DNA from 2 places in the Rossellomorea sp. QJM3NY_18 genome. Region 1 is predicted to be linked to the other one. Evidence: predicted binding sites of a transcription regulator. Region 1 holds the regulator's gene; the other holds the start of a gene.
What was found. Region 1 encodes LexA, which represses DNA repair genes until DNA is damaged. Its sites were predicted from a motif close to CGAACATATGTTCG; they were not measured.
Positions count from the first base shown of each region.

Region 2: a site for LexA is predicted at 12,253-12,266, ahead of AC0VXY_RS07370 (YhjD family protein). Genes of this name have one in related genera too.

Region 1 is NZ_CM149659.1:1,961,189-1,977,453, forward strand. It holds gene miaA (tRNA (adenosine(37)-N6)-dimethylallyltransferase MiaA) at 185-1,144, shown strand; gene hfq (RNA chaperone Hfq) at 1,172-1,405, shown strand; gene spoVK (stage V sporulation protein K) at 1,791-2,747, shown strand; gene AC0VXY_RS09985 (trimeric intracellular cation channel family protein) at 2,795-3,403, opposite strand; gene hflX (GTPase HflX) at 3,607-4,860, shown strand; gene AC0VXY_RS09995 (methionine gamma-lyase family protein) at 4,878-6,146, shown strand; gene AC0VXY_RS10000 (MerR family transcriptional regulator) at 6,295-6,711, shown strand; gene glnA (type I glutamate--ammonia ligase) at 6,749-8,083, shown strand; gene lexA (transcriptional repressor LexA) at 8,299-8,919, opposite strand; gene yneA (cell division suppressor protein YneA) at 9,073-9,399, shown strand; gene AC0VXY_RS10020 (YneB family resolvase-like protein) at 9,411-10,061, shown strand; gene AC0VXY_RS10025 (DUF896 domain-containing protein) at 10,166-10,399, shown strand; gene tkt (transketolase) at 10,587-12,590, shown strand; gene sirA (sporulation inhibitor of replication protein SirA) at 12,845-13,282, shown strand; gene AC0VXY_RS10040 (YneF family protein) at 13,367-13,588, shown strand; gene AC0VXY_RS10045 (CamS family sex pheromone protein) at 13,777-14,898, shown strand; gene AC0VXY_RS10050 (Spo0E family sporulation regulatory protein-aspartic acid phosphatase) at 15,133-15,312, opposite strand; gene AC0VXY_RS10055 (cytochrome c biogenesis CcdA family protein) at 15,578-16,265, shown strand, end outside.
Region 2 is NZ_CM149659.1:1,412,822-1,429,086, forward strand. It holds gene dcuS (DcuS/MalK family sensor histidine kinase) at 1-285, shown strand, start outside; gene AC0VXY_RS07310 (response regulator) at 278-988, shown strand; gene AC0VXY_RS07315 (2-hydroxycarboxylate transporter family protein) at 1,188-2,510, shown strand; gene AC0VXY_RS07320 (AEC family transporter) at 2,581-3,483, shown strand; gene AC0VXY_RS07325 (YeeE/YedE family protein) at 3,615-4,865, shown strand; gene AC0VXY_RS07330 (CotH kinase family protein) at 4,908-6,026, opposite strand; gene AC0VXY_RS07335 (helix-turn-helix domain-containing protein) at 6,765-7,322, opposite strand; gene AC0VXY_RS07340 (AzlC family ABC transporter permease) at 7,426-8,145, shown strand; gene AC0VXY_RS07345 (AzlD domain-containing protein) at 8,142-8,453, shown strand; gene AC0VXY_RS07350 (M48 family metallopeptidase) at 8,727-9,998, shown strand; gene AC0VXY_RS07355 (DUF421 domain-containing protein) at 10,023-10,688, opposite strand; gene AC0VXY_RS07360 (IDEAL domain-containing protein) at 10,824-11,060, opposite strand; gene AC0VXY_RS07365 (competence protein ComK) at 11,257-11,826, shown strand; gene AC0VXY_RS07370 (YhjD family protein) at 11,835-12,224, opposite strand; gene AC0VXY_RS07375 (S9 family peptidase) at 12,430-14,400, shown strand; gene AC0VXY_RS07380 (TVP38/TMEM64 family protein) at 14,684-15,325, shown strand; gene lepB (signal peptidase I) at 15,322-15,882, shown strand; gene AC0VXY_RS07390 (HD domain-containing phosphohydrolase) at 15,972-16,265, opposite strand, start outside.

The sequences.
Region 1 (16,265 bases):
TTAATTTCCACGTTACATCAGAACGTTTTATAATGGTAAGAAACGGGTACATTCATTTCATGGCAATTTGTTTTTTGAATAAGACCGGAGTAAATGGAGATACTGACAAGATGTGATTTCAAACCTTCTATTATTATGGTACGATAATATGTAAAGAAACAGTTACATAGAAAGCAGTGAATGTATGACAAGACTGAATAAAGAGAAAGTGATTGTCCTTATTGGTCCGACAGCAGTAGGAAAAACCAGTACAAGTATAAGCCTTGCAAAACGATTTGATGGAGAAATCATTAGTGGGGACTCCATGCAGATATATAAGCGGATGGACATCGGAACTGCAAAAATCACCACGGAAGAGATGGAAGGCGTACCTCACCACTTGATTGATATAAAAGAGCCTGAAGATTCTTTTTCAGTGGCGGAGTTTCAGAATCTTGTAAGGAAGAAAATATCCGACATTCATTCACGGGGGAAGATCCCTTTGATAGTAGGTGGGACAGGTCTTTACATTCAGGCTGTCTTATACGATTATCAATTCACAGAAATGCCGGGCGATGAACATTTTCGCACAAAGTTAGAAGCGGAGCTTGAAATGCATGATGCTGATTGGCTTCATCATAAGCTTGTTAAGGTGGACCCGGTTTCAGCCAGCAACATTCATCCTAACAATACGAGGCGTGTGATCCGTGCATTGGAGATTTTCCATTGTACCGGTAAGACGATGAGTGAGTATCAAAGTTCCCAAACTCACGAGCTTCAGTATGATATGGCGTTAATTGGTTTAACCATGGATCGGGAAAAACTGTATGAGAGAATCAATCTTCGGGTTGACCTGATGATACAGCAAGGACTTTTAGAAGAAGTGAAAGCGTTATATGATGGAGGGCTTAGAGACGTTCAATCTGTACAGGCGATAGGATATAAAGAACTTTATGATTACTTCGAAGGTACCGTCAGCCTGGAAACGGCCATAGAGAACCTTAAGCAAAACTCCAGAAGATACGCCAAGCGTCAGCTTACCTGGTTCCGAAATAAAATGGATGTTGCCTGGTATGATATGACAGAAGAAAGTTTACACAGCAAAAATATTGAGGACATTTCAGAATTTATTGCAGGAAAGCTTCAATTAAAGTCGAATAAGTAATGTAGAGATAGAAGAGGAGGACTAACCATGAAACAATCCATTAATATCCAAGATCAATTCCTAAATCAATTGCGAAAAGACAGTTCACTCGTAACGGTATTCCTTTTAAATGGCTTCCAGATTCGCGGCCAGGTAAAGGGGTTTGATAATTTTACCGTCCTGTTTGAAACAGAAGGTAAACAGCAACTGGTATATAAACATGCCATCTCAACATTCGCCCCGCAGCGAAATGTTCAAATAAATTTTGAAGAGCAAAATTAATGTTCATGTGAAAGCTGCCCTTTGTGGCAGCTTTTTATATTTGACCGGACGGGATGAATGCAAGAATAATTAATGAAATGTACCGTAAGTGAATAGGATAATAAGAGAGGCTTTAATTTTCAGCGTTCTATCTCTTCATTAACTAAAAAATGGACCCTGAAATAGTAATCACCAATATGGTATTGAAGATTATCAAACTGTATTACCGAAAATAGTGAGTCCGAAATGAAAATGCATTCAGCGTAATTCTATTTATTTCTCGGGAAAGCGCAGGAATAGACAGGATTCTTTTTATTTGTCGAAATAAATCAGGTAAAACGATAGACGTTTATCACCCTTAAATCTTAGAAGCGTATATTGTCTTTAGAATGGTGAGGTGAAATCTTTGGATCAACCAATGAGAATGAAAAATAACGGACAAATCAGTATAGTATTGAATTCACAAAAAAGGAGTTCAGTACGAGAAACCGTAGATTCGACTCCTCAGTCTCTTCCTCAAGAGCATGTAGCGTTGAAAGAAATTGAAGAAGAACTTGGATCTCTTGTCGGAATGGAAGAAATGAAAAAAATGGTGAAAGAAATTTATGCATGGATATATGTGAATAAAAAACGAGAAGCCATGGGACTGAAGGCAGGAAAACAAGCACTTCATATGATGTTCAAAGGGAATCCGGGGACTGGTAAAACGACGGTGGCGAGAATCATCGGAAAACTGTTTTTAAAGATGAACGTGCTTTCGAAAGGACACTTAATCGAGGCTGAGAGGGCTGACCTGGTCGGTGAATATATTGGTCATACGGCTCAGAAAACAAGGGATTTAGTGAAAAAGGCATTGGGAGGAATTCTATTCATTGATGAGGCGTATTCACTGGGCAGAGGCGGAGAAAAGGATTTTGGAAAAGAGGCCATTGATACCCTTGTGAAACATATGGAAGATAGGCAGCATGACTTTATCTTGATCCTGGCAGGGTATTCAAGGGAAATGGAGCACTTCCTTACCTTGAATCCAGGATTGCAATCACGATTTCCCCTTGTGTTTCATTTCCCTGATTATTCTGTAGATCAGCTGATGGAAATCGGCAAAAGGATGCTGGATGAAAAGCAGTACTTATTGAGTCATGATGCCGAAAGAAAGATCCGTGAACATTTGAGTGCGGCAAAAAACACATTATCTCCAATGGCGTTTTCCAATGGACGGTATGTTCGGAATGTACTTGAAAAATCGATACGATCTCAAGCGATGAGGCTTTTATTGGAGAATTGTTACGATCGACATGATCTCTTAACCATCCGTAGCAATGACCTGGTCTTTACCAAAACGGCGTCCGATAACCATACTTAGTATATCGAAAAACAAAAATGCATTCACTTGTGAATGCATTTTTATTATTAAACATGGGCCCGTAAACTTCTATTCGGTAACCTCCATTTATATAGGTAGGAGAGCACACGTAAAGCTGTCGTAATGATGAAAAGGGAGTATAGCTCTAACGCTGAATTCACTATACCAAGTCCGATCGCCGCTCCACATAAAACTGCCCATACCGCATAAATTTCCGACCGTAGGACTAAAGGTTTCCGGCCAGCCAGAAGGTCACGGATAATTCCGCCACCACTACCGGTTAAAACGGCAGCCACGATGATCGCACTGATGGGGTGGTTCATTTCAGAAGCATATAACGCCCCCTGAATCGCAAAAGCCGATAGACCGATCGCGTCAAAGAAATTCCCCCACTTCCTCCAATGTTTCAAAAGATTATTCGGGAACAGAAAGACTGCTGTAATGGAGAGAAGGGCAATCTGAAACAACATTCCCTGCTCCCATAAAGCGGAAACGGGTACACCGATCAGTAAATTCCGGATGGCGCCTCCTCCAAATGCAGTGACAATTCCTAATATATAAACACCGAGGATATCATATTCCTCTTCCATGGCAATGATAGCTCCTGAAATAGCAAAAGCAATGGTACCGATGATACTCAGTACTTCCCACGTCATACACATTCCTCCTCACCCTATTACAATATGCTACATGCCATTATGTAGAATCTTGAAGTAGTGTTATGTCATAATCAAACATACTGATTTTAACACGTATGTGCTTATTTGCAACCATTTTTCATTGCTTTTTACATAGAGTTTACGATGTGGATTTGATATGATGGGAAATAGAATGAAACGGAAAGAAAGAAGGTTGTTTTTTGAAGAATGAAAATCTAGAAAAAGTCATTCTGGTGGGATGTCAACTGCACGATGATGACCTGAGTTTTCAGTATAGTTTAACGGAACTTGCAGAGCTGACAGCAACAGCTCAAGGTCAAGTTGCTGCCACTCTTATTCAAAAACGCGACAAGATCCATCCAAGCACGTATATCGGAAAGGGTAAAGTGGAGGAACTGGTCCTGTTGGAAGAGCAGTTTGAAGCGGACATCATCATCTTTAATGATGAACTATCCCCCAGTCAGATTCGCAACTTATCAAGAGAATTAAACGGCAGGGTGATTGACCGTACACAACTGATATTGGACATTTTTGCACAGCGAGCCCGCTCAAGAGAAGGGAAATTACAAGTAGAACTTGCCCAGCTTCAGTACTTGCTGCCAAGACTCATCGGTCAGGGGGCATCCCTCTCAAGACTGGGTGGAGGGATAGGCACCAGGGGGCCCGGTGAAACGAAGCTCGAAAGTGATCGTCGACACATCCATAAAAGGATTGACGATATAAAGAAGCAATTACAAACCATAGTTGATCATAGACAAAGGTACCGGGGGAGAAGAAAGCGGAACAAAGCTTTCCAGATTGCACTCGTCGGATACACAAACGCTGGAAAATCCACGTTGTTCAATCGAATTTCAATGGCTGATTCATATGAAGAAAATCAATTATTTGCGACTTTGGATCCGATGACGAGGAAAATGCCTTTGCCCAGTGGATATTCCACGTTACTCACAGATACCGTAGGGTTCATTCAAGATTTACCGACCACGCTGGTTGCGGCATTTCGATCTACCCTTGAAGAAGTAAAAGAGGCTGACCTCCTTCTTCATGTTGTGGATAGTTCAAATCCTGACTACAGTCAACACGAAAAGACAGTGCAATTCTTATTGAAAGATCTGGAAATGGATGGGCTGCAGCAGCTAACGGTATACAACAAGCGGGATGAAATGGATCCCGATTTTGTTCCCGACAGCGAATCAGAAACCATCCTCATTAGTGCCTTGAACGAAGAGGACAGAGGGAAGCTACTTATTAAGATAGAAGAAATCGTAAAGAATCAAATGATACCTTATCATGTGTTTGTCCCTGTGAATGAAGGGAAAATTCTATCCCAATTAAAGAGTGAAACCATCTTGAGAAAATTGGAATTCCAAGAAGCAAGTCAAGTATATGAAATGACCGGATTTCACCTTGAAGATCATCCGATCGCAGGAAGCATCAAGAAATTTCAAAAGTAGAAAGGAAACAACACTAAATGTTTGAACAATTAGTAAATGGAACGGTATTACAATCACTTGTAACAAAAGTGGAAGCGGATATCAAAGACATACACAAAAAAATCGATGAACGATCTGAAAGCAACCAGTTCAACGTCTTAAGAGCGTTTCAGAAGCACCGGGTAAGCGATTCTCACTTCATCCCGTCCACAGGCTATGGCTATGACGACGCAGGAAGGGACACCCTGGAAAGCATATACGCAGATGTATTTGGCGGGGAAGCAGGGCTTGTGCGGCCTCAGATCATTTCTGGTACCCACGCCATCTCCATCGCTTTGTTCGGTATACTCCGACCGGGAGATGAACTGGTGTACATAACAGGGAAACCTTATGATACATTAGAAGAAATTGTAGGAAGCCGAGGAAAGGGTACAGGTTCACTCAAAGACTTCCATATCCACTATCAGAGCGTTGATTTAGATGAGTCAGGAAAAGTAGATTTCGTAAAGGTGGCCCAGACCATTTCAACAAAGACAAAAATGGTGGGTATCCAGCGATCAAAAGGGTATGCCAACCGGCCATCCTTTACCATTGAAGAAATAAAGGAAATGATTGATTTCATTAAAGAGATTGACCCTGGAATTGTTGTATTTGTAGACAACTGCTACGGGGAATTTGTCGAAGTGCAAGAACCATGTCACGTCGGTGCGGACCTAATGGCCGGCTCCCTTATTAAAAATCCCGGGGGTGGCCTTGCGAAAACAGGTGGATATATCGTCGGAAAGAAAGAATATGTAGAAGCCTGTTCCTTCCGTATGACCTCGCCGGGGATCGGGGCGGAGGCAGGGGCGTCTCTGTACAGTCTTCAAGAAATGTATCAAGGGTTCTTTTTAGCTCCTCACGTGGTGGCGCAATCATTAAAAGGAGCGGTTTTCACTTCGGCTCTGCTGACCGAGATTGGTATGAATACGGATCCTTCACCTCATGCCAGGCGCACGGATTTAATTCAATCGGTACAATTTGATGACAGGGAAAAGATGATCGCTTTCTGTCAGGCAATCCAATCAGCCTCACCGATCAATTCTCACTTCACGCCGTATCCGAACTATATGCCGGGCTATGAGGATGATGTCATCATGGCCGCAGGAACGTTCATTCAGGGAGCGAGCATTGAATTATCGGCGGATGGACCTATAAGACCACCTTATATAGCTTATGTTCAAGGCGGGTTGACATACTCCCATGTGAAAATCGCCGTTTGCTCTGCGGTGGACAACTTAATTGAAAAAGGTTTAATCACCATATAAAAAGGATATAAAAGTAGTAATTGGATAGTCTAAAATAGACTATCCATTTCTTTTGATTACTTATGTAAGAAAAACTCACATTTGATTGACAGAACTCCTGACATTACATATAATGAATTCAAGATGGAAAACAGAAGGAGGAATCAAGATGAGCGGAAGTGAAATTCGTCGAACGATGGCATTATTTCCAATTAGTATTGTCATGCAGCTCACGGACTTAACAGCTCGTCAGATTCGATACTACGAAGAGCATCAACTGATAAACCCGGCACGGACCGAGGGGAATCGCCGGCTCTTTTCCTTGAATGACATTGATAAGTTATTAGAAGTAAAGGATCTGTTAGATCAAGGTATCAACATGGCAGGGATTAAGAAGATCTTTTCTGTATCCGGTCATAATGAAAGCAAAGTCGTATCTGACGTAAGTAATGAAAAGGAAGAAAAAGCAAGACAGGATCTATCTGACGACGAGCTGCGTAAATTACTTCGCAATGAATTGATTCATTCCGGTCGATTCAATCGATCATCTCTGCGTCAAGGAGATATGTCCCGCTTCTTTCATTAAATAAACCCTTTAATAAACTTGAGGAGGAATTACGTAAATGGCAAAGTATACTAAGGAAGATGTTGCAAGATTAGCGAATGAAGAAGGAGTTAAGTTCATTCGACTACAATTCACCGACATTTTAGGGACGATCAAGAACGTAGAAATCCCTCTAAGTCAGCTTGAAAAAGCATTAGATAACAAAATGATGTTCGATGGTTCTTCCATTGAAGGATTCGTCCGTATCGAAGAATCAGATATGTACCTCTTCCCGGATTTAGACACATGGTTAGTTTTCCCGTGGACAGCTGAAAAAGGTAAGGTAGCCCGTCTGATCTGTGATATTTACAATCCGGATGGCACTCCGTTCGAGGGAGACCCCCGTAATAACCTAAAACGCATTTTAGGTGAAATGGAGGAACTTGGGTTTACTGACTTCAATCTTGGGCCAGAGCCGGAATTCTTCCTCTTTAAATTAGATGTAAATGGCGAACCTACGTTAGAATTAAATGATAACGGTGGCTATTTTGACCTAGCCCCTACCGATTTAGGGGAGAACTGCCGTCGTGATATCGCTTTAGAACTTGAAGAGATGGGCTTTGAAATCGAAGCATCTCACCATGAAGTAGCTCCCGGACAACATGAGATCGATTTCAAATACGCCAATGCATTAAGAGCTTGTGATGATATTCAGACATTCAAACTGGTAGTAAAAACGATTGCCCGTAAACACGGTTTGCACGCTACATTCATGCCGAAACCATTATTCGGTGTAAATGGCTCAGGAATGCACTGTAATATGTCCCTTTTCAAAAATGGAGTGAACTCTTTCTTTGACGAAAAAGGTGACTTGCAACTAAGCGATACTGCCCGTCAATTCCTTGCTGGTATCATTAAGCACGCCACTGCATTTACAGCGATTACCAACCCGACTGTAAACTCATATAAGCGCTTAGTTCCAGGATACGAAGCACCTTGCTATGTTGCCTGGTCTGCGCGTAATCGTAGCCCGTTAATCCGTATCCCGGCTTCCCGTGGCCTGAGCACACGCGTTGAAGTCCGCAGTGTCGACCCAGCGGCAAATCCTTACCTTGCAATGGCTGTTTTACTTGCGGCAGGATTAGATGGAATTAAGAATAACCTACCGGCTCCTAAGCCAATTGACCGCAACATCTATGTAATGGACAAAAAAGAGCGTGAAGAAGCAGGTATCGTAGATCTTCCTGCAACATTATATGCAGCTCTTGAAACATTAAAAACAAGTGAAGTAATTGTTAAGTCCCTTGGGGAACACATATTCGAACATTTCGTGGAAGCGAAAGAAATCGAGTGGGATATGTTCCGTACACAAGTACATCCTTGGGAACGTGAACAGTACATTCAAATGTATTAATTACCAGGCACCCTCAACGATATATCGTTGAGGGTTTTTTACACAAAGTTCAGGCTGTATTCATAGGGGGGAAGAAGGGAATCAGGGAAGGAAACGATATCAAAAAAAGCCTGGGGATGGAATGTTTCGACTTCCAACCTCAGGCTTTTTTTCATTATTATGATAACCGGCTGATAATAGTTTCTGGCATGCCCTAAGCATACCGAATGCCACTATCAATGAACTTGACGATACACACCAACCACTTTACCTAAAATGGAGACGTTCCGTAAAATGATTGGTTCCATTGTTGAGTTCTCTGGCTGCAGACGCACATAATCCTTTTCTTTAAAGAAACGTTTGACCGTTGCTTCATCTTCATCGGTCATGGCAACGACGATATCTCCGTTGTTCGCTGTCTGCTGCTGGCGAACAATGACAAAATCCCCATCCAATATGCCGGCTTCGATCATACTGTCACCCATGATTTCAAGCATGAAGACCTGCTCATCCGAAGGGGCCATCCGCTCGGGCAGAGGGAAAAATTCTTCCACATTTTCAACAGCCGTTATCGGTTGACCTGCTGTGACTTTACCGATTAAAGGGACGTTTACTACACGTTGTCGCGGTATCGTATCTTCTTCAAGGTCCAGAATTTCTATCGCTCTCGGTTTAGTCGGATCACGACGGATCAGACCTTTACTTTCAAGCCTCGCTAAATGTCCGTGTACAGTGGAACTGGAAGCAAGACCGACAGCTTCCCCGATTTCACGTACGGAAGGGGGATACCCTTTTTCTCTGACTGCAACTTTAATATATTGTAGTATGTCCTGCTGTCTCTTCGACAATTTTGTCATGTTCACGCACCTCTATTATAGATCTTATGTTCCCATTATAGCATGTCACCACTATTGATACAAACATAAGTTCGAATTTTGTTGACACCAAACGAGTGTTCGTATTACAATGAAAACACAAAACAGAACAAACATTCGTATGGGGGTAATTTTATGTTAACACATATTTGGAATCGATTCTCTTACATTATTATATTATTTGTTTTAGTCCTTTCAGCAGCTTGCTATTTATTAATCAATATGACTGATCAACCTTCCTACCAAAGTATCACAGTAGAGGAGGGTGATACTCTTTGGACTATTGCCAAACAGTATAATGAAGAATATTCTATGACAGTGGAAGATTTTATCGCCTGGGTTGGCGAAGAGAACGAATTGACCTCTTTTGCCATCAAACCTGGTGAATCACTTGTGTTACCTATTGAAAATCCAACAATATCATCTCAATCAGATTTCGAACTGGTCATGAACAAAGAATAGAGGGATAGAAGATGAAAGCAGTCATATACTGCAGGGTAAGTACTAAGAAAAACACACAGGAAACATCATTGGAACGGCAGGAAGAAGAACTGGTTAAATTGGCGAACGAACATCATTATGAAGTAAATGCGGTCATCAGGGATCAGGCGAGCGGATTTGAATTGGACCGTCCAGGTGTTTTGGAACTTTTGGACCTGGTCAGAGATAAATCAATTGAGGCTGTGCTTATCCAGGACGAGACAAGAATCGGCAGGGGAAATGCCAAGATCGCCCTTATTCACTGTCTGTTAAAAGAGGAAGTGAAAATCATCAGTCAGACTCATAGTGGAGAATTACACTTATCCGAATCCGATTCTATGGTCATCAACATTGTCAGTATGGTGGAGGAATATCAACGTAAACTTCATAACCTTAAAATTAAGCGGGGTATGAAGCGGGCTGTGGAAAATGGCTTTCAGCCTCATAAAAATTTAAAAAACAAAGGAAATGTGGAAGGAAGGGAACGCATTGAGGTGCCGGTCGAAGAAATCGTGCGATTAAGGAAAAATGAATTAACCTTCGCTGAGATTGCAGCTACTCTTAGGGGATTTGGATACGATGTATCCAAAGCTACGGTACATAGACGCTTCAAGGAATATATGGTGTCCCTTGATCATGCATAACCCTTGTTTTATACCCTTTATTCTAGTAACATGACGGTAGTGTAATACACTGCTTTTAGAATGTTTTAGAGTTTGCAAACTATGCAATAAAGGAGTTTTTATAGATGCTTTCAAAATCAAAAATGAATAGAATCAACGAACTTGCCAAAAAGTCCAAAAGTAGCGGACTAACTGAGCAGGAAGCGAAAGAACAGACCAAACTTAGAAAAGAATATCTAGAAACGTTCCGTCAATCGATGAAAGGCACAATTGAAAATACAAGAATCTTTGATCCGGAAGGAAATGAAGTAACACCTAAAAAGATCCAAGATATACAGAATAAGAAAAAAATGCATTAATCAAAAAACTTCCAGGCCAATTTTGATAGGTCCTGGAAGTTTTTTGATTCATTTTCCTCCCTTATAGGATTTGAAGGGTTTTTATTTTCAACGATCATAAAGTCATGTTATCATTCAAGATAGTTGTATAAACTATCAAAGAAGATTAATATTAATAAGGTACATTAAAAGGAAGGATGTCTGACATATGTTTGATAAAACAGATCAATTAGCAATTAATACAATTCGTACATTATCAATCGATGCGATTGAAAAAGCAGGTTCCGGGCACCCGGGAATGCCTATGGGGGCAGCTCCAATGGCGTATGCACTTTGGACAAGGTTCATGAATCATAATCCTAAAAATCCAGAATGGTTCAACCGCGACCGTTTTGTCTTATCTGCGGGACACGGTTCGATGCTGTTGTACAGCCTACTCCATCTTTCTGGTTATGATGTTTCAATGGGTGATCTTAAAAATTTCCGCCAATGGGGAAGTAAGACTCCAGGACATCCGGAGTACAAGCATACCTCTGGTGTAGAAGCAACGACTGGCCCGCTCGGACAGGGGATTGCAATGGCAGTTGGTATGGCATTAGCTGAAAGACATCTGGCCACTACATATAACAAAGACCAATATAATATGGTCGATCACTTTACATACTCCATTTGTGGAGATGGGGACTTAATGGAAGGTGTTTCCTCTGAAGCTGCTTCATTGGCTGCACATCTCAAATTAGGACGCCTTGTTGTTCTTTATGATTCCAATGATATTTCACTTGACGGAGAGTTGGATAAGTCATTCTCTGAGAGTGTTAAGGGACGATTTGAATCATACGGATGGCAGTATATTCGTGTTGAGGATGGAAATGATCTTGACGAAATTTCCAAAGCGATTGAAGAAGGTCAAGGGGATACATCCCGCCCGACAATGATTGAAGTTAAGACAGTCATTGGGTACGGAGCTCCGAATAAATCAGGTAAATCTGCTGTTCATGGTGCACCTCTGGGTGAAGATGAAATGAAGCTTACGAAAGAAGCGTACAAGTGGACATTCGATCAGGATTTCCACGTGCCTGATGAGGTATATAGCCGCTTTGAGGAAAAGATCCAACAAGCTGGCTCTGAGAAAGAACAAGATTGGGCCAACCAATTCATTAAATACAAAGAGGAACACCCTGAACTAGCCACTCAATTAGAAGCGGCGATCAAAGGCGAACTCCCTCAAGGATGGGATAAGGACATCCCGGTATATGAAGAAGGAAAAGCATTGGCAAGCCGGGCTTCTTCAGGGGAAGTGTTGAATGCCATTGCTCAAAACCTCCCTTCATTCATCGGTGGTTCCGCTGACTTGGCAGGATCAAACAAAACGATGATTAAAGATGAGAAAGATTTCATGCCTGAATCTTATGAAGGCCGCAATATCTGGTTCGGAGTCCGGGAATTCGGTATGGGTGGTGCCATGAATGGTATGGCACTGCACGGAGGGCTTCATGTATTCGGTGGGACATTCTTTGTATTCAGTGACTATTTAAGACCTGCTATCCGTTTGGCGGCGATAATGGGCTTACCTGTTACGTATGTATTCACACATGATAGTATCGCTGTGGGAGAAGACGGACCTACCCATGAACCTATTGAACAGCTTGCATCCCTGCGTGCAATGCCTAACCTGTCAGTCATTCGACCTGGTGACGGTAATGAAGTGGCTGCCGCCTGGAGATTATCGTTAGAATCTAAAGATCAGCCTACGATGCTGGTTCTATCCCGTCAGGATCTTCCAACGCTTAAAGGTACGGCTGATAAAGCTTATAACGGGGTTAACAAAGGAGCATATGTTGTCTCAGCTTCGGGTAAAGAACAGCCTGATGCCTTGTTGATTGCAACTGGTTCTGAAGTGCATCTTGCGGTAGATGCGCAAAATGCACTTGAAAAAGACGGCATCAGTGTTTCAGTTGTGAGCATGCCATCTTGGGATCGTTTCGAAAAGCAATCAAAAGAATACAAAGAATCCATCCTGCCTAAGAGCGTGAAAAAACGCCTGGCTATCGAAATGGGCTCTCCGATGGGCTGGGATCGCTACGTTGGCGATGAAGGTGACATCCTGGCAATCAATGGTTATGGTGCATCTGCCCCAGGAGCGAAGGTAATGGAAGAATATGGTTTCACTTCTGAAAATGTGGTATCTAGAATCAAAGCTTTACTTCAATAATCGTGAATGGAAAAGGTCGGCTCCTTACACCCTCTAAGGAGTTGGCCTTTTTCTTTTGGGTGAACACAATAGGAGTAAGGGTGGAAGAGATTGGGTATAGAACAAGTAACGTATAAATACTTCGTTCCGTCCCTTAATATTCAGAAGAGATAGAATAGGTTCGACAAAACTAGTGCAGATTTTCAACAATTTATGACAATGACTCCCTTCTAGTTGATTTATACTATATGAAAGAAAGGTAGGAGGGAGTAAAGGTGCGAAATTATCAAATCTATTGGATTGAAGAGTTGTTTGTTCAACACTACTATGGTCGTGAAAGAATGTTCTATCAATTGTTTTCTGATTGGGAAGCGAGTACAGGTGATCTTCACGAAATCGTCTCGAAACAAGTAGATTACATTACGAAACCGATTCCATACCTTCCTACACAAAGACTCCTTCAGCACGAAATCACGAAGGTTAAAGGGGCAGCCTGGATAAACTCCGTGGCGACAATCGAAAAAGAAGAATCAGGCGCGACACTCGTTCTGAATGAAAAGTCAATGTCTTTGAATGCCTGGGGACACGATGAATCTGAATATATCTTTTTTGAAATTTTACGAAGGAATATGGGTCAGTTATTGGCAATGGATATCAAAAATGAACGTTTTGGCTGGTTAAAACCAATAAAACAAAGAAAGTTTATATATTAATATGAAATTTCGACCAAAATATTGTATAATGTTTCAGGGTTTAGTACACTTTTAAAAGGACAACATGAAGGAGGAAGTAAGAGTATGGGAACGACTGGATTACTTATTCTAGTAGGCGTTCTGGCATTACTTGCCGGAGTAGCACTAGGATTTTTCATTGCTCGTAAATATATGATGAGCTATCTTAAGAAAAATCCACCAATTAACGAGCAAATGTTACGCATGATGATGATGCAAATGGGGCAAAAACCATCCCAGAAGAAAATCAATCAGATGATGAATGCAATGAATAAGAACATGAAGTAATAGATGGAAGCACTCAGGTGATGAGTGCTTTTTCTATTGTTGGGGCATCCTGATATGAGGGTGTGTACAGATGATTTTATAAGATTAGGTAGGATAATGGGATTATTTTCGTGAATTCATAAAAACTTAAAGATTATCAGGCTGATTGAAATGTAATGTATGATAAAATATAGTCCGGAGGGAGTCATATGAAAAAATGGATGATTGTATCTCTGTCCCTTTTGATTCTTATTGCCGGATGCAGCAATAAGCCTCAAGAAGTGATAGATGAAGAAACGCTTGAAATTCAAAATAGTGCAGCAAGTGATGCACGTGAATATTTAAATTATAAAGTAAACAAAGAAAAAAAGTCGGTAAATCGCGGTCTTATTACAATGACTATCAATAACCGCAGTGATATGGATGAAATTGAGACGGGCCTTATGTCCTTATCCACTGAACATTTTTCTCCTGAAAAGTATGTCTACCAGGAAGGGCAGTATTTAAAGAATCTAAGCTCATGGTTAGGGAGAAAGTCTAAATCCAATAAGGCAGGTCTTAACCCTGAATTGGAGATTACCGATGATATGTCATGGGAACAACAGATGGAGCTGGAAAAGAAAAACCCAATGTACCTTGCTTATATTCATGAGCAGAATTATGTAGACGCAGAAGGGAATATCAAGGGAATTTCCCTTGGTCTTGCGATGAACTCCATCGATTATATCAGGGTGGAAGATGATAAGAAGCTTATGCATTTTGACGAAGCGAACATTAACGAAAAAATGATGGAAGAATACGGGAAAAAAGTAGCTGGAACAGTGGCCCGTCGTGTAAGGGCAAATAAAGAATTGAAAAATGTACCCATTATGATTTCGATTTACAAACTACAACCTTTAAACAGCGTTGTTTCAGGTAACTATATCGCCACAACCTATTTAGATGAGAATGATAGGAAAATCAAAAAGTGGGATGATGTATCCGACAAATATTATTACTTCCCTAGTGATGAAGGAGAAGAGAAGGACCGGGATTTATATAACCGGATCCGGGATCTTGAAGATTATGTGTCAAAGTATTTCTCTCATCAGGATATTGAATTTGTGGGTAAAGGATTGTATAAAAAGGATACGCTAAATAAATTGGTCATCGATGTACATACAGGCATGGTGAAAGAAACCGAATTAATTGGGTTTGCACAGGCGATTGGTCCTGAAATCGTCGATTACTTCCCTCATACACCGGTTTACCTTTATGTGAAAACCCCTAAAGGTCTCAAAGCCACCATCGTCAAAGAAGTGGACCAGGAACCATTTGTACAAATACATTAAAATATTTCTATATGAAAGAGCTTCTCTAATCATGATTAGAGAGGTTCTTTTAATATAGTTCTTTTGCCAAAATCTATCCAATGGCAGAACTTCGAAAGAAGATGGGGCTGGTGCTTCAGGATCCATTCCTATTCTTTGGTAATATAATCATGCAACAGGGAGACCCTTTATTCGGGTCTCCCTGTTCATATTTAGCATTATATTAGTATTGTTTATTTGGATGAAAGGTTTAGTTCAGCTCATTTGGGGTGTGTAGCATTTTTTTATGTATTGTGAGTTGTAGCTATTTAACAGACGATCAAGTTCCTGACTAAATTGAATAGCTTGAGGTGACGTCAGTCCATTTTCAGCAACAATATCAATTAATTGAGTACGCTTTTTTTCAATTCGTTCGAGAAGCTCTTTTTTAGACACGGCTGTTTCCTTTCTTTTGTATGTCCTGACAAGTGGAATACAAAACTAGTAATAACTGTAACTTTTTATTAGTATAACGAAAATAGCCTATTTTTTCAAAGTAAAATTATCGGATTTTAAAAAAGAAAAGAGACTTTAATACAAATGAAAGAGTAAAAGGTGATTGTAATAAGATAGTCACAAATCTTTCACATAAACATCCCTCATAGTTTGTAGCATTGTTTGATAGAATAGATATATATACTGAATTGTAGGAGATGTGGAAATGTCTGATATTAATATTTTTTTAGCCTTCGGGGCAGGATTCCTAAGCTTCATATCCCCATGCTGCTTACCTTTATATCCCGCCTTTCTTTCATACATAACCGGGATGAGTGTCAATGAATTGAAAACGGATAATGCCATGTTGCAGAGAAGAAGTTTACTGCATACATTATTCTTCTTAGTTGGTTTCTCAGCCATTTTTATCGCGATTGGTTTTGGGGCTTCCTTTATTGGAAACTTCTTTTTAAATTATAAAGATCTTATTAGACAGCTTGGGGCAATTTTTATTGTTATATTTGGCCTGGTTGTCATTGGTGTGTTCACTCCGGAATCCTTGATGAAGGATCGCAGAATTGAATTCAAGAATAGACCTGCGGGCTTTATCGGTTCCATTTTGATCGGAATGGCATTCGCCGCAGGGTGGACTCCCTGTACAGGTCCGATCCTTGCTTCAGTTCTTGCGCTTGCCGCAACGAATCCTGGTTCAGGTGTCATGTACATGACAGCATACGTATTAGGCTTTGGCATTCCTTTCTTCATTCTGTCATTCTTCATTGGAAGAATGCAGTGGATCAGAAAGAACAGTGGAAGAATTGTGAAAGTAGGTGGATATGTCATGATTGCTGTAGGAATCATGCTGTTCTTTGATTGGATGACGGTCATTCTTGCTTACTTTACGACGCTATTCG
Region 2 (16,265 bases), 550 kb from region 1:
ACGATGGATTGTGACGAAAAGGAAGTGTTGATGGAGATATTTTATCAGGATGGCCAGTTTGAAATGGTAGTGACGGATACAGGAATAGGGATGCCGGATGATATGGTAGAGGATATTTTTATCAAGGGGTATTCTTCTAAGGGAGAAGGGCGCGGCTACGGTCTGTTCCTAGTGAAAGAGAGTATCGGTAAACTGAATGGGACGCTGCATGTTGAATCGAAGGAAGGTTCGGGAACGACCATGATTGTTCAAGCTTCATATAAGGAGGGGATGAAGGGTGATTAATGTATTGATCGTGGAAGATGATCCAATGGTGGCCCGGTTTAATCAAAGGTATCTGGAAGAGATCGATGGATTTCATTTAATCGGCATTTCGAATTCCATTGAAGATGCCTTGGAGAAGATAAATGAGTTCAAGGTCGATTTGATATTATTGGATGTTTATTTGCCCGGGAAGCAAACGGGAATGGATTTATTGGAGCAAATACGCATGGAACAGCGGGAAATGGATGTCATCCTCATCACAGCGGCATCAGAAGTAGAAAATATTCAAAGTGCCCTCAGGATGGGCGTTGTGGACTATTTAATCAAGCCCTTTGAATTTGAACGGTTTAAAAAAGCGTTGACGTCTTACCGGGAGAGTAATCACATGCTTCAAAAGCATTCTACCATCGAACAGGGCGAACTGGATTTGCTTTTATTACGGGATGTCCAGGAAACCCGGGAGAAGATGTCCCTTCCTAAAGGGTTGGCGAGAAGTACATTGGCGTCTATTTATCAAGAGCTTGTCAGTTTCGAAGAAGAGTCATTTTCAACAGATGATATAGCGGAGGTGACGTCCATTTCACGGGTGTCGATTAGAAAGTACCTGAGGTTTTTGAAAGAAATCGGGGTTGTGGATGAAACCTTGGTCTATGGAATCGGTAGGCCGGTATATCAGTATTCGTTGAAAAAAATGAATATCCCGAGAATCGAAAGTTATCTATAAGCAGCTTAGGGCTGCTTATTTTAATTTCAAAAAACAAACAATAGTTTCATAATCTATGAAATCGTAAAGCGTTTTCATAAAATGAGTATAATGTAAGCGGTTGCTAAAGTGCGATTACAGGGGTGTAAGGAAGAGAGTGCTGGTAAGAGTGTTACAGCATTCAGCTCGTACTTATAAATTGACAAAGGGGATGAACAAAATGGGACAACCTGCATCAACACTTTCATATGAAAATGGGAAAACAAAAGAGGATGTGACGGATACGAAAGATCGTTCTCTAAAGGTTTTTAATATGCCGATCCTTTGGTTCCTGGTCTTCGCAGGGATTACGCTGGTTAGCATGTACACGGGGAATCTGCCGGGAGGGATGATCGGAAGCCTTCTCGTCATGATGGTCCTTGGTGAATTATTTGGATGGGCGGGAGACCGTACCCCCATCGTGAAAACATTCCTTGGAGGCGGTGCAATCATAGCGATTTTCGGCGCGGCTTATATGGTCTATGCCGGCCTGCTTCCTGAAACCACGGTCACATCCATGACCGACTTTATGAAGTCAGGCGGATTCTTGAATTTTTATATTGCTACGTTAATTACCGGAAGTATATTGGGGATGAATTCGAAAGTGTTGGTAAAGGTGGGCCTTCGCTACTTTCTGCCAATTTTCGGGGCAGTGGCGGGAGCGGTCATTGTGGCCGGTATATTTGGATCTCTTGTCGGCTTTACCCTTAAAGAAGCCATCCTTGTCATTACCATGCCAATCATGGGTGGTGGGATGGGAGCCGGCGCAGTGCCGATGAGTCAAATCTATTCAGAAATGATGGGGAATGATCCCAGCTATTATATATCGATGCTTGTACCGGCACTTGCGTTGGGAAATGTATTTGCCATCATTCTGGCATCGGTTCTTGATATTATCGGGAAAAAGGTCCCTTCCCTGAGTGGAAACGGCCAGCTCATGAAAGGCTTTACCTATGAGAAAACAAAGCAGAAGTATCATATTGAGAAGATGGGAGTAGGCTTACTCGCTGCCCTGACATTCTTTACGGTCGGTACCTTGCTGGGATCCATTCTTCCGCTTCATCCCTATGCGATCATGATCATTCTGGTCGCTGTGGCGAAGATTTCAAATATCATTCCTCAAAATGTAGTAGAGGGAGCGAGTCAGTGGTATCAATTTGTAGCCGGTAACTGGACTTTCGCTTTATTATTTGGGATCGGTGTTGCGTACACGGATTTGAATACGGTCCTTGAGGCCTTGACTCTTCAATATATCCTGACTGTACTCGGAGTGGTCCTGGGGGCAATCATCGGTGCGGCAATCCTTGGGAAACTGGTTGGTTTTTATCCGATCGAAGCAGCCATCACAGCGGGGCTGTGCATGGCGAATATGGGGGGAACAGGGGATGTTGCCGTTTTGTCAGCATCCAAACGAATGGAGCTTATGCCATTTGCACAGATTTCTTCACGACTTGGTGGCGCATTGATCCTGCTGTTAGCCGGATTAATTATCCCACTCCTGTAAATATGGTACACTTAGGCTTGACTCTAGTAGTCAGGCCTATCTTTCATTTTAATAGATTGTGGTGACATAAATGGATGTAATATTGATTGTAATGCCTGCCTTACTGGTCTTTGCTGTTGGATATATAGGTCAAAAGAAACTTGGTTTTGAGATCAATTCGATTTCGAAGATGGCCATCTACTTAATGTATCCATTTCTGGCGTTCAAGACCTTTTACGAAAATGAACTGAATATGGACTATCTTTATATTTTTCTCTTTTGCATCGCACTTTGTGTGATGTTGATTCTTTCCATTAAAATAGTGGCTGCGATCAGGAATTATTCAAAACCGAAAGAATCGGCAATGATCCTTTCCGGGGTTTTCATGAATTCGGGTAATTACGGTGTACCCATCATTCTGTTCGGGTTTGGCGAACTCGGTTTTCGCTATGCGGTCATCATGATGGTGATTCAATCGTTCCTTATGAATACGATCGGATTGTATTATGCCATAAGTGGAAGTGACAAAGCGAGTGGCTCAAAGGAAATCTGGATGAAGATTGTCAAAATGCCGATTTTGTATGGTGCATTTATCGGGCTTGCCTTTCAGGTATTGCACCTTCACGTTCCACTATTTTTAACTCAAACGATCGATTTGATCTCACAAGCAACAATCCCTACGATCATGGTGGTTCTCGGGATGCAACTGGCCACTCTTGGAGGGAAGAAAGTGGAGAGAAGTGCATTATCCTTCATCGTGATCATGAGAATGGTCGCTTCGCCCATTCTGGCATTGGTGATCGTCTCCCTGCTGCCGATTTCCTCTACACTTGGTTCGATTCTTATTATATTGGCCAGCATGCCGACTGCTGCGAATACGACGATGTTTTCACTGCAATTCAATACAGAACCTGATCTCGTATCAACAAGTACCTTGGTCACGACCCTGTTGAGTATCGTGACGATTCCGGTCATGTTGGCACTGGTTTCATAATGTAATACCACTTGAGTGTTCCCGCTCAGGTGGTTTTTTTATGGAAGCTCATCCTTTGACAGAAGCCGAAGAATCCATTACTATTGTAAAATGAATTCCAACCAAATCAATAAGATTAAGGAGGATTTGTTATGGCTGACTACGTTCAACCAATCAATGAACAAAAAGGTCCCGAGAAAAAGAGTACTGAATTGAACTCGCCACAAACCTCACTAGTGGCTGGTGGAATCATTGTATCAGCGGTTCTTGGTCTATACCTGCTCTTTACGCAAGAAATAGCCCAAACTATGCTTCTCGTTCTCGGACTTCTGTTAGGATATACATTATTTCATGCACGATTCGGATTCACTTCTGCCTTCCGCAGGGTGATGTCTGTGGGGAACGGTCAGTCGATGCGTGCCCATATGGTGATGCTTGCCGTTGCCGTTACCTTGTTTGCACCGATTCTTGCTACAGGATACACATTTTTTGGAGGGGAAGCGGCAGGCTATGTGTCACCAGTCGGTGTCAGCCTGATTGTTGGAGCCTTTCTGTTCGGAATCGGGATGCAGCTGGGGGGAGGATGTGCTTCTGGAACCCTTTATGCGATTGGTGGAGGGCGTTCCGTCATGTTCATCACGCTGTTATTCTTTATTGTAGGTGCAACCGTTGGAGCGGCTCATCTACCATTTTGGACAGAGGAGCTTCCTTCCTTTAAGCCAATCTCGCTTGCCACGTCCACCGGATTAGGTTATTTCGGGGCTTGGGTTGTTTCCATGTTATTCTTCGCATTTGTTGCGTGGGTCACCCTTCGAATCGAAAAGAAGAAGAATCCCCCGCGTATGGCAGTTCTTCCGTCAGCAAAAGGGTGGAAGCGGATCTTCCGAGGATCCTGGCCACTTATCGCAGCTGCCATCGTTCTTGCTGTATTAAATGCTCTCACTCTCATGACGAGGGGAAATCCATGGGGAATTACGTCTGCCTTTGCGTTATGGGGATCAAAGGTTGCCGGAATGTTCGGTGTAGATGTTGCCAGCTGGGGCTATTGGTCGGGAGCCAACGCAGAGGCCCTTCAAGCGTCAATCTTTGCTGATTCCACAACCGTATTGAATTTCGGTGTCATTCTTGGAGCGTTCCTGGCTTCTGCAGCCGGAGGGTTGTTCCGCTTCAATAAGATCACTGGTAAAAATGCCATGGCATCGGTCATTGGCGGACTGTTGATGGGATATGGTGCCCGCTTGGCATTTGGATGTAACATCGGCGCTTACTTCGGAGGAATTGCTTCCTTCAGCCTACACGGTTACATCTGGGGAGTTCTCGCCCTTGCCGGCACATTCCTTGCACTATATCTTCGTCCTCTGTTCGGCCTGTCCGTTCCAAAACCGAAGGATACGTTCTGTTAATGGAAAGCGTGGGAATTTCTTGTTCCCACGCTTTATTTTTGTCTAGAAATACTTTAACTCCTGTCTCAGGAAAGCACTGCGATCTTCAATGAATTGAAGGATGAAGGGGGGTTCCCGGTCATATAAATCAATATCTTTCTGAAAATGGGGGTCCATCAGGATATAGGGTCTCAGGGAAGAATGTAAACTCATCACTTTGTCTTCAAGGTAGGTCACATTGAAGCTCGTATCAAGAATTTCCTCCAATATATCTTTATATAATTTCCGGAAACCGGATCGTTTCATCAGCTGGGTGGTCAGTTTGTTTTTCGTTTTCCCCGTAATCGGCACATAATCCCATTCCATGGCCTCCCCGTTCACCCGCCTTCCAAACGTAGCGTCGTAATCCCACGGTATGATGGAAAATTGTTTATCTATCCCGTTCAGATACAAAGCGTAGTTATGGGTGAATCCATCATTATTCATCGTACAGACAGCCCCGGCAAGCCACCTCAAGTAATTTTCAATGTGTAAGAGCTGAGGGATTTCATGTGAGAAGGTTGAAGGTGAATTGATCTTCCTGATGAAATGAATGAGATGGTGATCATCTTCCATATTACCGAGTTTTCGCTGATATCCTGATGTCAGGCCCCGCTTTCTCTTTTGTGAGAAGTCAGCTTTGTCGCTGACAGCATAATAGATCGTTCCCGGGGGGAGATTTCTCTTTTTTAAGTAAATCTCATCCACAGATTCCAACTGAAGGTATAAACCAAGAGGTTCTCCCTTCAGGGTAACGAATACATGCTTACTCTCCGGTGTGTGGATGCCCAGTTCTCTCATGAAATCAAGGGAAAGTTTATTGCGGAAATGGGAGGGGTCAATGGATTCTGCGTTCAGATGTAGTTCTGATGATTCGTCCCAGCCGGGTTCTTTGGCAAATTCTATATGATACGATTTTTTTTCCAATTCCCGTGTATAGGATCCCCTGTACCGGATATGGATGTCATGTACGGTATCTTCTATTTTCAATTGAGCCGGAACGGGGGTGTTACTCCATATGTCACGTTTCAGCTCCCGTAAATCAGCATGATCGAATTGGAGGTCAAATGAGGGCAGGGAAGGAGTCATGTTCAATATTCTCCTCTCAACTTTAAGATGTAATAGTATATTGGTCAGTTCCAAAGTTTGACACCTGAGAAAAAAAGAGGTTGGGACAAAAGTATTTAGTTGAAAGAAAATCCGAACGATCATTCGAAATTCTTTTTTGAAAATCGAAATCGTTCGGATTTTTTATTGAATGTAAGTGGTTGATTTCCGCTGCAGGTGCTCGCTTTCCGCGGGGCGTGAGTTGAGCCTCCTCAGGCATTTGCCCTGCGGGGTCTCAACTTTCCCGCTATTCCCGTCGGAGTCGAGCACCTTCCGCTCCAATCAACTTCCAAGCGTAAGTGTTTCACTATCACTTTGTAATGTCGAGATCGCTTCACCTATTGCATACATCAACTGTGATTTTATTAATCATTCGCATCTGTTTAGAAAGAGTATTTGTATAAGTAACGGTTAAGGTCACTGCGAATGATTCATTCTGCTTCGACACACCCCAAATGATTGAAAATTAGAAAACTACAGTCTGTATACGAATAACACCTATCTTGGTGAATGACCCTTTTGTTAACATTGCTAAAGCACATTCAATATATATAGTAGGATCTAGCTTTTGATTGGAGTGCAAGACGAAGACTCCTACGGGAAAAGCGGAATAGGTGAGACCCCGCAGGAGCGAAAAGCGACGAGGAGGCTCGCCTTCCGCCCGAGGAAAGCGAAGTCTTGCACGGAAATCAAAAGCGGTTTAGCAAGCAATCCTAACTGAATTTATGATTGTTCGCCTTTAGGAGAAATGGATTTAGTTATGTCCCAGCCTCTTTACTCTTCCCCGTAATAGATGACCATTTGGCAGACAGCTACTTGATTCGACTCATTGGAGTATGCATGACCGGAGTCAGCGGCAAATCGAATCGAACTTCCTGCCGTCAAATCATACTTTTCCTCTGCAATCTTCAGGGAAACCTCTCCTGAGAGGACCGTGATGTATTCCTCCACACCCTTCGTATGTCCGTCGTTCCGATAGGTACAACCCGGTTTCATTTCCACACGATAGCTTTCCCACTTCTTTAAGGGGTCAAAAGGGAAGATGGGATAAACAATGTAGTTGCCATCGTCTTCAAGCACAGGCTGAACGTCTTCAAAATGAATGATGGACACCTGGTTGCTCGGCTTTTCGATAAGGGAAGAAAAGGATACCTTCAAGCCATTGGCTATCTTCCACAGAATGGCAACGGTAGGATTCGAATCACCCCGTTCAATCTGACCTATCATCGCCTTGCTGACCCCTGTCCGTTCAGCCATTTGTTCAAGGCTGAACCCCCGTTCTCTCCGGATCTTTCTGATATTATCACCAATTTGTATCGGGAAATTTTCCATGAATTAAACTCCTCTTGTTTATTATAACGTCTATATGTATAATATAATAAATTATCGAAAAATTAAAACAGTGAGTAATACTTATTATAAAGGATGTGAGGGGATGGAAGCACTTCTTTCTACGAAAAAAGTGAGCGATTTTCGCTATGGCCTGCAGGGTGGCGTCAGCATTGCCATTGGATATATGCCTGTGGCCCTGACGTTTGGACTGTTGGCACGTACTACCGGGCTTACAGTGACGGAGACGATCTTGATGAGCATGCTCGTGTTCGCGGGGGCCGCTCAATATATATCCTTGAGTCTGATTGCGGTTGGTACCGGGATTATTGAAATCATCCTTACAACGTTCATTGTAAACATCCGTCACTTTCTGATGTCTGCATCGTTAAGTGAGAAGCTTGAAGAAGACCGTTTGTTTAAAAAGCTTTTTTATGCGTTTGGTATTACGGATGAAACCTTCACGGTCATCAGTGTTAAAGAGGGGAAAGTAAAGCCGGGGTTTGTCGTTGGGGTCATCCTCATTTCATATGGAAGCTGGGTCGTGAACTCCGGGGTGGGATATTTTATCGGAGAAGTCCTCCCCGGGTTCCTCCAGGCCAGTATGACCATTGCTTTGTATGCCATGTTTGTCGGGCTTCTCGTTCCTTCTATGAAAAAGAGCGTAAAGGTCACATTTTTAGCCGTGGTGGCTGGTGCTTTAAATAGTACCCTTTTGTTTACCACAAACCTTTCAAACGGCTGGTCGATTGTCGCCGCTACGATTGCTTCTGCCGTGATTGTAGAGGCAGTCGTCATGCTAAAAGTGAGGGGAGAAACCAAATGAATCCTGCGATTGTGTGGATGATTATTGGAATGGCCGTAGTTACCTACATACCTAGAATGCTCCCTTTCCTTGTATTTAAGGGAAAGGAGCTTCCTCCTTTTATTCAAGGGGTGCTGAAGAATGTTCCTTTTGCTGTATTGGGAGCGTTGATATTCCCGAGCATTCTTTTGATACAGGAAGGGAACCTCCTGTTTGGAGCTGTGGGGACGGTAGCTGCCTTTGCCATTGCGTTCTTGGGAGCCAACGTGATCCTTGTGGTGATCGGGGCGATTTTCGTTTTGTCTTTGTATACAGTCTTCATAATGTAGAAGGTTATTGGTCACGGAATCGTGGCTTTTTTTTATTGAGCATAGGCGTCGTTGTGGAATGGCAGATAAATTATGAAAAGGGCAGATAAAATTTTATTCTGGCAGATATAATGAAGATATGGCGGATATGTGGCACGTAAATCACCAGAACAAGCAGGTATACGATTTTCCCTGCATGAACGGCACCATTTCACTCACCGTCCGTGTTTAGGTTCTAAAACTTTGGACAGGGTATTACATATAAGTAATGAGAACGTGAAGGGAGGAAGTATGTTGGCTAGAAAATGGGCGTTTAGATCGATATTGGCTTATTTGCTATTAGGCTTATTTTTATATGTGTATTTATTTTTCCTGGCGGATTCCACTTTACCTGAAATGTATAAGGGAAGCAGTGCGGACCCGGCCACCTTTATGAATAATAAAGAAATTCTGTTGAGTGAGGACTTTTCAAAAATCAAGAATCTTTTGTTCTTCTTATCCACTCCGTATGAATGGTTATTCTATTTCTTGATCCTGATTTTCGGTGTATCACGTGTGTTTGAGAAATGGGCAAGGGGAACGGTGAAGAACGGGTTCCTTCAAACGGCCATTTTCTTATTCTGGTTATCGATCACTTCGTTTGTAGCGATTTTCCCCCTGCAGTATATTTCTTATAAGATTTCAAAAAGCTACCACATTTCCACTCAAACGTTTTCCATGTGGATGAAGGACGAAATTACGGATTTCTGGGTGAATTATCTGCTCATGTTCATCATCGTCTCGGTCCTGTATGCCTTGATGAAACGTTTTAAACAGCGCTGGTGGCTGGCGGCCTGGGCTTTGTCTGTTCCATTCACGATTTTCATGATGTTTGTACAGCCTGTACTGATAGATCCCCTCTATAATGATTTCTATCCATTGAAGGATAAAGCATTGGAGGATCAGATCCTATCCCTGGCCGACAGGGCGGATATCCCTGCAGACCACGTATTTGAAGTCGATATGTCTGAGAAGACCAATTCCCTTAACGCGTACGTCACCGGAGTGGGATCCAATTCCAGGATCGTCTTATGGGACACAACCCTTGAAAAGCTGACAGACAAGGAAATCCTCTTTGTCATGGCCCACGAAATGGCTCATTACGTGGAAAAGCACATCTATATCGGGATCGGGATCTATCTCGTTTTGTCCTTCTTCGGACTGTTCCTGACGGCTAAGCTGATGAGGGGTATCGTGGCCAATCACAGTGATGATTTGAAAGTATCGAGAGTCTCGAATTTGAGCTCCCTTCCATTATTCTTAATGATCACATCCATGCTGTTGTTTACGATCAGTCCACTCAGCAACTGGATTTCCAGGTATCAGGAAACGAGGGCGGACCGCTACGCCATTGAAATGACTGGTGATAAGGAATCGGCCATCTCGTCCTTCCAGAAATTATCGAAGGTGGGGTTATCCCAAGTGAATCCGCCGCTTTTGGTGAAGATCTTCCGTTACGGACACCCTACCATGCTTGAGCGCTTGTCGATGCTTGAAGAATATGAGGCGGAAAAGAAAAAAGAGTAAAGATAAAAAGGCCTGGTTACTCACCTAGGCCTTTTCTCTTTTGCTGATGACAAGGTTCTTTGCTTTTTCCGTCATGTAGGCGAAGATGACATCTTTGTGATGCAGGTTGGAGTTGGTGAGTTGAGTTTCCAGCCAATCCTTAGATTTCCCCAGGAGTCTCAAATTCCGGGTTTGGATCTTACCGTCCACTATGACTGAAATCGGCAGACCTTCGTCGTCGATCTTTAACTTGAGATGTTCCACGGTAACCGGAGTGTTTTCTACCTTGGGAATGATACTCACTTCACCGATCGGCTCAAGCATCGCATAGTCCACATCAGAAATTTTGGGGTACCCTTGAGATCTGAGGATGGACGTTAATTGAATGAGTGAGATTTTTGATTTTTCCAGGTTATCTTCTAATATTTCCCCATTTTTTATTAACAATGTCGGCTCTCCCAGGAAGAATCTGTTTCCCCATTGACTTAACGTAAGGAATGAAAACAGCACATGGAGCCCTACAAGAAAGATGAGGGCTGTGATGGTCGGCCAGAATTTTGTTGAAATCAATGGCTCAGATGCAATGGTCCCGACGATGATGATGGCCACCAGGTCATAAGGGGTCATCTGGACGATCGTAGACTTACCCATCAGCCTCATAGCCGCTATGGTGATCAAGTAAAGGACCAAAACTTTTATCAGTAGGATCATGATGATTCGCTCCATCGTGTATAGATTTTCCATTAGGATTAGCTAATGGGGAGGAAGTCATGCACTGAAGGTACCGAAGGCCCGTCCAATTAAAAGGGAATGGCTGACTCAGATGGAGTCAGCCATTTAGTATGATTAACCGTAACTAACGTTCAATTCATTCAATTCCTTTGATAATTTCATGAATAGCACTTTATCCTTAGTATCCAGGGCGGCATCAATGTCAATTAGGAGTTTGGATTTCCGGGTCATTAAAATACTTTCATGCAGGACCATATCGATATATATTTCCATTACGCTTCTTTCAGTGGCTTTCTTCCGGGTCATGGCAGCGGCTTTCATCATTTCTGTATAGGACTTTTTGCTTTCCATATACGTCACCCCTGAATTCTTTTTACTAGTATATGGGGTAAGTAATAAAAATTCAACCAAAAAATTAAATATTCTGATAATTTTTTGTTCATAAATCAGTAGAGGGAGATAAATATCAGAATTTTTAAAAATATGAGAGACAACCCTCGGAATTTATGGTATTATTTTGGTGAAAAATGTAAATGGAGGCGATGAAATGAGAGAAAAATCTCGAATTATAGAAGAATATGAAGTAAATCCCCATACGATGATCCTTCAGCCTATGGAATATGGCGCCAGGACATTCACGAAAATAATAGAGGTGGATGACGTATTGATTTCTCCGTTCAAACCCTTTGAAATTCTGAAGAAAAGTTGTGAATTCTTTGGCTGTTCTTATGAAGGCAGGAAAGAAGGTACGAAAAAACTTACGGGTATCATCTACAAAGCCCCCATCATGGTCAACCCTGATATGTTCATTTATCTATTCCCGACATCCTCTCCAGTGAAGCAGGAATGTGCCTGGATCTCCCACTCCCATGTTCGGGGATATGAACGGTTGACAAATGGATCAACACGAATCTTCCTACAAAACAATGAATCCTGCACGGTTCCCATTTCTTACAGTTCTTTTGAAAATCAAATGCTCCGCACCTCGGATTTACGCATTGCCTATACACAGCGGATCGCCGAAATGGAAAGTAAATATAATACGAAAGTCCAGACTGAAATGCATAATGTAAAGACGTTCTATTTGAATCGACATATCCACAAAACCGATGCGTGAGCAGAGTATCACGCTTCTTTTGTTGTATCGGTCTTTGATTCCGTGAAACGGCGAAACAAATAATGTCTCATTAAATCCTCCACCCGGTTCCGAAGGCGTGGATTGAAGTAATTATGATGCTCTTCATATCCCTTATACAAAAACATATACATCGTAAAAGCATCATCCGATTGAATCCGTTCCACCTTCATCTTATTCGTCCTCATATACTTTTTAACATGGGCCAGTTCTCCCTGTATGACCTTCATCGTCTCCTCGATCATCTCTAAATACGGTCTCTTTAATTTAAATGGGCTGCTGTCGACGATTTGCAGGTCGCGATTCAATATCGTCAGCACCATGGGCAGATAGATTGCCTGCTCCAAAATATTCCGATCGGTCTCCGGTATCCTTGTCATATGAAAAGACTCCTTTTCACTTTGATATAGAACGTGTGTTCGTGTTTAATATTTTACGTTGATTTCAATTTACTTTCAATAGGGAAAATTGTAGAATTTGAATTTGTTTCTATTATGAAGGGGATCGCAGGTTTTTATCCGTGGAGGATTCGTATTTTCAGTGTCGAAAATATAACAGTACAGAATGAAAGGAAGGTGCCATAGTATGAAGAAAAGCATGAGCATAAAAGACCTTTACGAATTAAAGGCTGTATCGGATCCAACGCTCTCACCGGGTGGGGAAGAAGCTGTATATATTCAAACGGTGATGTGTAAAGAAAAAGATGAATATTTCTCAACCTTACATAGTATCGGCCTAAAAGAAAAATCCATTCGTCAATGGACGTTTGGGGAACAGAGAATTTCGTCACCAAGGTGGTCACCTGATGGAAGGAGGATTGCTTTCATCTCCAACCGGTCCGGTGTCAATCAGCTTTATCTCATCAGTCGGGATGGAGGAGAAGCAGAGCGAGTCACGGACTGTCCGCATGCGGTCTCGAATCCTGTGTGGTCTCCATGCGGTGAAAAGATTGCCTTATCCATTCGCTTAGATAAAGGCGGAACGTTCGATCATAAAGAAGAAAAAGAGAAAAAACCAAAGCCGTTTGTTACAACAAGCATGAAATATAAAAGTGATGATCGCGGCTTCCATGATAATTCATATTCACAGATAGCATGTGTGGATATAGGAACGAAGGAAATGAAAAGGCTCACGAATGATGAGCATGACTACACGCTTCATTCCTGGTCCCCTGACGGAAGGTACCTTGCCGTATCGACAGACAGGAAAGAAGACAGGGACTTTTCATTCCAGTCCGATCTATATCTTTTTCACCTTGAAACGGGAGTGCTTAAACAAGTGAACGGAGAGCCGGGATACTACGGAGAAGCAAGCTGGTCCCCGGATGGCATGCGCCTGGCCTATATTGGCCATAATCGTGAATTTGAAAACGCAACTCATAATAAGATATGGATTCACGAACTTAAGACCGGGCACAGCATTTGCCTGACCGAAGGGATGGATGTTCCGGTAGGGGATCATCTTAACAGCGACAGCCTCCAAGGCTCGTCGCGGACGGGGATACAATGGTCAAAGGACAATGAAAGTTTTTATTTTCTGGCATCGGACTCGGGAAATACGGTTCTCTATTATGCTCACATCGAGGGGGCCATTTATCCTGCACTCTTACAGGAAGAGCAGCATATATACGGATTCGACCTGGATTCGGACCGCCAAACCATCCTGTTGGCCATGAGCAGACCGACAGAGCCCGGAGAATTGTATACACTGCATGTCCCGACCGGAGAACTGACCACCATCACCCGTTTAAACGGGGACCTGCGTGCCGCGAGGGAACTGTCCTCTCCGGAATCGTTCATGTACAACGGGGCAAAAGATTGGCCGGTACAAGGCTGGATCATGAAACCTGCGGGGTTTGAGGAAGGAAAGAAGTATCCACTTATCGTCGAAATCCATGGCGGTCCGCACACGATGTACGGAAACACATTCTTTCATGAGTTCCAGGTGCTGACAAACTGTGGATATGCTGTCTTATACGTCAATCCCCGTGGAAGTCACGGCTACGGTCAGGAGTTCGTCGATGCCGTAAGGGGTGATTATGGCGGCGGGGATTACGAAGATATCATGAAGGCAGTGGACTATGCACTGAAGGAATTTCCGTTCATTGATGAATCCCGCCTTGGCGTAACCGGTGGAAGCTATGGAGGCTTCATGACCAATTGGATCCTCGGTCACAGCGACAGGTTCAAAGCGGGCGCGACCCAGCGATCGATCAGTAACTGGATCAGCTTTTATGGAGTCAGCGACATCGGCTACTATTTCTCCGAGTGGCAGATCCAAAGCGACCTTGGGGACGTTGAAACTCTGTGGAAGCACTCTCCCCTCGCCTACGTGAAGGATATGAACACTCCTCTATTGATCCTTCACGGTGAAAATGATTACCGCTGTCCGATCGAGCAGGCAGAACAATTATTCATCGCATTAAAGCGACAGAATAAAGAGGTGAAGTTCGTCCGCTTCCCGGAATCCAACCACAACCTCTCCCGTACAGGAAAGCCATCCATGCGGGAAGCCCGTTTACAGGAAATCGTGGACTGGTTCGGGGAGCATTTATAGAGGATTGGGAGAACTGTCATTCCAGTGGGGATGGCAGTTTTTTTGAGGGAATCGGAGTAGGAGAAGGGGAATGACCACCTTTAGACGTTCGGCAGATTCTCATAGGCCCGTCCCGAAAAAATTACCCTTCCGCATGAGGTTTACAATCCCCCGCTTTAGGAAAACGTGTATTAATAAAAACGACGCGTGAAATTGAAATATGGAAATCCTGTTCCGGTGTGATATGATGGGAGAGTAAGTAGTGAAAGCGAAGTTCATGGTCGTTTAAGGGGAAACATATAATATGGATATCAATAAGATAAAAGATTGGTTTACGCTTGAAAATATGATGGATTTGATTCAGCAATATCGTTCATTTGGACCGATTCCCGGAATCCTCCTTCCATTGCTGGAGGCATTTCTTCCGTTCTTGCCCCTGGTGGTGTTTGTGACGGCCAATGCGAATGCTTTCGGTTTATGGTGGGGCTTTTTGTTCTCGTGGATCGGTGCTACGCTTGGTGCACTGATTGTCTTTCTATTGGTGAGGAGATACGGGGAGGCACGGGTCTTTCGCTTCTTAAGAAAGAATAAGCAAGTGAGTCGATTGACGAAATGGGTAGACAGGCATGGGTTTGGACCGCTGTTCATCCTTTTATGTTTCCCATTTACTCCGTCTGCGGTTGTAAATGTGGTGGCAGGATTATCCTCCATCAGCATCGCTCAATATATGCTGGCGGTGGTGACAGGGAAAATGGTGATGATATTCACCATAAGTTTTATAGGATATGATATTATATCATTAGTTAAACAACCAATTCGTACAGTAATCGTTGTGGCTATTATTCTTGTGTTATGGTTTGTCGGAAAAAGAATTGAGATACATCTGAATAAGAAAATGGAATTAGACCAACGAATAGAACGGAAAAAGCAGGAGGAATCAAATTGAGAGAAGAGGTAAAAAGAGAAGGACTTGAATGGATCAAAGCCTTGGGAATTGGATTAATCATATTCATCATCATTCGGACCTTTCTCTTCTCCAACTATGTGGTGGAAGGCGAATCCATGATGCCTACACTGCAGGATGGAAATAAACTTGTTGTCAATAAAATCGGCTATCATATAGGAGAATTGGACCGCTTTGATGTAGTGGTGTTCCATGCAAATGAAGAAGAAGATTATGTGAAGAGGGTCATTGGTTTGCCTGGTGATAAAATCGTGTACAAAGATGACAAACTTTACGTGAATGGGGAGTATTATCCCGAACCCTATTTAGAGAAATTCAAGCAGGAGTACATCGGGAGTAAGCTGACGGGTGACTTTACCTTGCAGGAAATCACAGGTGAAAAAACAGTTCCTAAAGGTAAGATATTCGTTCTCGGGGATAATCGCCGGGGAAGTATGGATAGTCGCTATTTCGGATTTGTCGACCGTGAGCAGATTGTCGGGAAAGTGGACCTTCGCTATTGGCCGATCAATGAATGGGATGTACAGTTTAAAAAATAGAACGACCAAGAAGGCGACTTGTAAGAGGGGCGCCTTCTTTTTTTAAAAATTAATGTTTGAAACGAATCCCCGGTGTGGGATGAAGGTGTTCATCCTGTCTGCCTTGTATCCCCGGACCCCTTTTCCATCGTCTTCAAAAAGGCCTCCACAAACTCCTTGTCCCACTGTGTCCCTTTTCCTTCCTGCAGGATGGAGAATGCCTTCCCATAAGGCATCCCTTTACGATAAGGGCGGTCAGATGTCATGGCGTCAAATGCATCGGCGACAGCGATCAACCGTCCGAATACGGGTATCTCGTCTCCTTTTAATCGATCTGGGTAACCGAAACCATCCATACGCTCGTGGTGATGCTTAATCCCGGGTAAGATGGGCAGGAGTTCTTC